Linked DNA regions of Laspinema palackyanum D2c. The protein of the gene in region 1 interacts with the protein of each later gene in a pairwise test. Links are inferred from orthologs where the notes say so. Each region holds a gene or a part of one and is shown on either strand. Other genes may lie near its edges.

The links.
Region 2: the proteins of NG795_RS21600 (region 1) and hypB interact in binary tests that used the Escherichia coli proteins (3 or more experiments, as listed by UniProt). The link is inferred for Laspinema palackyanum D2c from one-to-one orthologs.

What each region holds. Positions count from the first base shown.
Region 1 is NZ_JAMXFD010000023.1:76,922-79,733, forward strand. The notes cover bases 72-2,751. They hold NG795_RS21600 (FKBP-type peptidyl-prolyl cis-trans isomerase), read left to right. Parts: upstream 72-1,037; coding sequence 1,038-1,466; downstream 1,467-2,751. Other genes in these bases: NG795_RS21590 (adenylate/guanylate cyclase domain-containing protein), read left to right, coding at 72-537; NG795_RS21595 (hypothetical protein), read left to right, coding at 560-739; NG795_RS21605 (adenylate/guanylate cyclase domain-containing protein), read right to left, coding at 1,644-2,751. Also shown: more of NG795_RS21590, read left to right, coding at 1-71; more of NG795_RS21605, read right to left, coding at 2,752-2,812. UniProt on the Escherichia coli protein: Folding helper with both chaperone and peptidyl-prolyl cis-trans isomerase (PPIase) activities. Chaperone activity prevents aggregation of unfolded or partially folded proteins and promotes their correct folding.
Region 2 is NZ_JAMXFD010000016.1:82,955-85,930, forward strand. What follows is about bases 28-2,871. They hold hypB (hydrogenase nickel incorporation protein HypB), read right to left. Parts: upstream 1,922-2,871; coding sequence 1,133-1,921; downstream 28-1,132. Other genes in these bases: hypF (carbamoyltransferase HypF), read right to left, coding at 28-838; hypA (hydrogenase maturation nickel metallochaperone HypA), read right to left, coding at 1,925-2,248; NG795_RS18100 (hydrogenase maturation protease), read right to left, coding at 2,248-2,763; NG795_RS18105 (SpoIIE family protein phosphatase), read right to left, coding at 2,781-2,871. Outside these bases: more of hypF, read right to left, coding at 1-27; more of NG795_RS18105, read right to left, coding at 2,872-2,976. UniProt on the Escherichia coli protein: Involved in the maturation of [NiFe] hydrogenases. Required for nickel insertion into the metal center of the hydrogenase. Exhibits a low intrinsic GTPase activity, which is essential for nickel insertion.

The DNA of each region.
Region 1 (2,812 bases):
ATTGTCGGCTTTACCCAACTCTCCGCTCAAATTGAAGCGGCGGAATTGGTCCAGTTACTCAATAATATTTTTTCTCGCTTCGATCGCGCCTTGGAACGGTATCAGTTAGAAAAAATTAAAACCATTGGCGATTGTTACATGGTTGTAGCGGGAATGCCGGTTCCCTGTGAAAATAGTGCCGTGGCGATCGCAGAGATGGCCCTAGAAATGCAGGAGGAAATCGCCCGATTTAATGCCGAATTTCATCAATCCTTAAAAATGCGGATGGGGATCCATACCGGACCCGTCGTTGCTGGGGTGATTGGGATTAAAAAATTTATCTATGATCTGTGGGGGGATACCGTGAATACCGCCTCCCGAATGGAATCCCACGGTATTCCCGGCCAAATTCAAGTTTCTAGGGCCACTTATGACTGTTTGAAAAATCAATATCGTTTTGAAGAAAGAGGGGCGATCGAGATTAAAGGCAAGGGAGCAATGCAGGTGTATTTGCTCAAAGGACGCTTGCTTGTAGGGGGAACAAGGGAAAGTTTGTAGTAACGACTTCAGTCGTTACCGCGTGACGTGGAGATCGCCACGTCACGCACAATTGGCGGCGATCGCGCCTGTAGTGCTACTCCTGGCATGGAGTACAGCCGTCACAAGCACTCTGGAGCTTAAGCGCCTGCTCCTTAACTGGAGGCAGAGCCTCATGAGAGTGCGTGACGTGGCGATCGCCACGTCACGCGGTAACGACTAAAGTCGTTACTACGAACTCTCCCCTCTCCCTGCAAAATTCCGTCTGGCAAGTTAAAATACTAACCGATAACCACAACGGGAACAGAGGTCTAGGTTGGCTGGGGATTTCAGCGTTCATGGTTTCCCTGGGGTTAAGGTCCTCCAGCCTGACTGATTTAGCATGAAGGAGACCCAAGATTTCTTCACTTCAATCTAGTCTATAAAACCCGTTTTTTTAACGGGCTTAGGCATAGAGTAATAACTAATCAGCCATAGATTTGGATGCTTTGTTTTCGTAAACATTATTAGGAGCCAACAAAATGAGCCAAGCCAAGCAAGGCGATATGGTGAAAGTTCACTACACGGGTAAATTAGATGATGGGACTGTATTTGATTCCTCCATCGATCGCGACCCTCTGGAATTTGTTTTGGGGGAAGGACAACTCATTGCCGGTTTTGAACAAGCAGTTTTAGGGATGAGTCCGGGGGAATCCAAAACGGAAAAAATTCCAGCGGAAGAGGCTTATGGTCCCCATCGGCAAGAAATGGTGGTGGAAGTTGAGCGGCAGCAACTGCCGGATAATATCCCTTTAGATGTGGGACAACAATTACAAATTCAACAAGCCCCGGATCAAATTATTCCCGTGGTGATTACGGCAATTTCTGAGTCAAAAGTTACTTTAGATGCCAATCCCCCCCTGGCTGGAAAAGATTTGATTTTTGAAATTGAGTTGGTTGGCATTGCTTAAGCGCAAGAAAGACCCTTTCAGTTTTGTAAAACCATAAAAGATTTAGAGGTTTTTAAACCGTTAGGACAAAAACACTGGCGGGGATTTGTATCCCCGCCGGTCTATGAGATTCCCCCAGTCCATTTAAACCCAGACCGATCGCCCTTTAAGATTCGGTTCAGGGCTGTGAACCAACGGCTAGAATTTCGATTTGGAACCGATGAGAAAATAAGTATTCATTTCTCCCTTTCCTTTCACCGGAATCATTCCCCGTTTTTCTAGTTCATAATGCTCCCGCAATAAATAATAGGTGGTTTCGCTGACTTGAATTCGTCCAGGTAAACTGTGAGATTCCATGCGGCTGGCAATATTTACTGTGTCCCCCCAGAGGTCATAAATAAACTTTTTGATGCCAATCACCCCGGCTACCACTGGGCCGCTATGAATACCAATCCGAATGCTAAAGGACTGCTGGTTTTGTTGATTAAATTGGCTCAAGGCGGTTTGCATATCCAGGGCCATATCCGCGATTGCTTCGGCATGGTCTTCCCGTTCTGTGGGCAATCCTGCGACTACCATATAGGCATCCCCAATGGTTTTAATTTTTTCCAGTTGATGCAATTCCGTGAGGCGATCGAAGGCGGAAAAAACTAAATTCAGCAACTCCACCACTTCCAGGGCCGAAAGTGCCGAAGCAATTTCGGTAAATCCCACCAAATCCGCAAATAAAACCGTGACATTCGCATAAGTTTCCGCGATACTGTTGGGTTCCAATTTGAGGCGATCGACGATGGGTTCCGGCAAAATATTCAACAGCAAATTTTCGGTTTTCTTTTGTTGCTTTTGCAGGGCTTTTTCCACCTTAATTCGTTCGGTGATGTTTCTGAAAATTCCCCGAATGGCCACGGGATTATTTTCTAAATACTTACAATTCATACTGCCTTGCAAGAAGATTTTCTGGCCGGATTTAGTCACAAATTCTGCGGTTATTTCATCAAGGTTTTCCCCGGCAAAGATGCGTTCAAAGCAGTCTTGATACTGGGATTTGCTTTGGGGATGCAGAAGTTCAAATACCGTCATCCGGTCCAGGTCTGCTTCACTGTATCCCAGGGTTTCTTTCCAGGCGCGATTGACATACAAAAAACGACCTTCTATAGAAACACTCTGAATCAAATCGCTGGCATTTTCAAATAAATCGCGATAGCGTTCTTCGCTTTCTTGGAGGGCAACTTCGGCTTGTTTGCGTTTAATAAATTGACCAATCTGGCTGGCGATCGCACTACAAGTTGCCATCAAATCTTCGTCAATCGTCTGGATATCGCGGCTATAGAACCCGATCACCCCGAGCAATTCCGAGGATTGCTCCA
Region 2 (2,976 bases), on another replicon or contig:
CCGTTACCTGACAATCTTGGCGAACTTGTTCCACGGAGGGATACATGACGGCAAACGGTTTTTCTTCCCGATGCTTACAACGCCGCAGACGACGGACTGCTGCCGAGTTTCCGGCATCCACCATCAGATGAAATCCACCTAATCCCTTCACTGCTAAAATTTTGCCGCGATTCACCTTAGAAATGGCCGTTTCTAAAGCGCGATCGCCCGTTGCCAACACCTCACCCCACCCTTTCCAAAATTCCAACTGCGGACCACAATTGGGACAAGCATTTGGTTGGGCGTGAAATCGCCGATTTAAGGGATTTTCATATTCCGCCTGACAGTCAGGACACATTTGAAATCCCTGCATCGACGTATTGGCGCGATCGTAAGGTAATCCCCGAATAATCGTATAACGAGGACCGCAGTTAGTGCAATTAGTAAAGGGATAGCGATAGCGGCGATTTTGGGGGTCAAAAATCTCCTGTAAACAATCGGGACAAGTGGCCACATCCGGCAACACCACCGCCGTTTTTTCCCCTGCCACACTGGGCCGAATTTCAAACTCAGTAAATCCCAGAGGTTCTAACCATGAGGATTCTAGGGATTGAATAAAGGAAATGGCCGGTTTTTCCCGTTCCAATCGCCATAAGAAGGTTTCTAATTGTTCCTGAGTTCCTTCTACTTCAATAAACACCCCTTGGGCGGAATTATTCACCCATCCGTTTAGTTCCAGTTCCGTGGCAAGTCGATAAATAAAGGGCCGAAATCCCACCCCCTGTACCGCCCCCCGAACCGTGATACAGAGGCGATTTAAGTTAGACATAAAAATAGTAGATTTCAATAATAAATTCATAAACACCTCCCCTGTTCGTAGTAACGATTTCAATCGTTCTCTTAGTTCGTAGTAACGACTTCAGTCGTTCTCTTAGTTCGTAGTAACGATTTCAATCGTTTCCGGATTGTTCGTAGTAACGATTTCAATCGTTCCGGATGTTCGTAGTAACGATTTCAATCGTTTCCGGGTTCGTACTCAAGAGGGATAACGACTGAAGTCGTTACTACGAACTAAGAGAAGATAACGACTGAAGTCGTTACTACGAACTAAGAAAGAGAACGCCTGAAGGCGTTACTACGAACTTAAGAGAAATCATGAGATTGTGCTGACTGGCGACTTTTTCAAATGCTGTTGTAAATACCCATACCACTCGGTCATTCCTTGTCCTTTGCGGGAAGAAACTTCAAAAATTGTCGCTTGCGGGGCCATTTTTCTAATATTCTCTAACGCCTTCTCCCGGTCAAACTCCACCGCTTCGGCAAGGTCAATTTTACTAATAATCACCACTTGCGCGGATTTAAACATGGTCGGATATTTCAAGGGTTTGTCTTCCCCTTCCGTCACCGACAACAACACCACGCGCAAATCTTCCCCTAAATCGTATGCCGCAGGACAAACTAAATTTCCGACATTTTCAATCACCAATACATCTAACCGATCTAAATTCAGTTGTTGGGCCGCTTTCAAGACCATATCCGATTCTAAATGGCAGACGGTTCCCGTGGTAATTTGGACGGTGGCGGCCCCACTATTACTCAAGCGAACGGCATCGTTATCGGTTTCTAAGTCTCCGACAATGATGCCGGTGGGGATGCGACTGCCGATATCCTGAACCATCCGTTCTAAGAAGGCAGTTTTCCCAGAACCCGGAGAAGAAAGCACATTCAAAACCAGCAAATTTTTAGCCATAAAATAGCCCCGATTTCGTTCAGCAAGGCGGTCATTTTTGGCTAAAACTGCTTGTCCCACTGCAATAGTTTGATGGGTGTCATGATGATGATGGTGATGGCCATTTTCATGACTGTGACTATGGCCATTTTCATGACTGTGACTATGGATTCCGACTTCTCCGACGACGCTGCATCCGCAATTAGTACACATCAGTTAGGAAACCTCCAAGGATGTTAACTCGATTTCTTGTCCGCTTTGAATATGAGGGGTGAGTTGATGACAATGGGGACATTCATAGAACCAATCCATCGGTTCAAAGTCCCGATCGCAAGTAGGACAGTGACAAATCACTGGAACTCGTTCAATTTCAAATTCTGCCCCTTCGGCGATCGTCCCTCGGGTCACCACATCAAAGGCAAATTCTAAGGCATCTGGAACCACCCCAGATAAGTCACCCACTCGCATTTTTAGGCGATGAATTTTGCTGGCATTTTGCGCTTTAGCACAATCTAAAGCAATATTCAAAGTGTTTTCCATCAAACTAACTTCATGCATAATCCCCCCGCTTCTTTCTCTTCCCCCCATCCCCCAGTCTCAATCAAGTTTGCGATCGCCACTAATGCCTCCGCCATGCCTTTTTCAGTGACAGCAGAAAACGTATCCCCAAACTCGAAATCCATCGCCGGAATTGCCACTAACCACCCTTCAGGGGCCTTGCCATAGAGGGTTTTAGCGAGGATGAGAAGGGATGAAGGGTCGCTACTATGGCCTAAACTTTGGGGAGAGATGGAGTCATCATCGTTGAGTTTGACCACTTGTAGTCCTTGTTCAGCAGTGGCAGGATAGGCATCGATAAAGATTGCCAAGTCTACCTCAGACAAGGGTTCGGCCAATTCTGGGGTGAGTTGATGTTGCGACAGCGATCGCACCTTGGGTAATCCCCAGGATGCCACTTCTTCCGCCACCCGTTGTCCTACGCCGTCATCGCGACGCAGGTCATTTCCGTATCCGATCGCCAAAATTGCCAGAGACTCCTGTTGGATTGACAGCATTTTATTAATTTGATTCTCTAACAATATTCTAACGTAACTTCTTTCTGTTTGTCCCGCAAAAACTTCACCACTTCCTCCACTAAACTACGGCGAATTGAAATATTCTTCGGCAGCAAGGGATTCTGATAAAATTCATTAATCTTTTGTCCCACCATAAATAAAATCGAATCCGCTTGTAAGATTTCTTTCGCCAACAACACGGATCCATTTTGG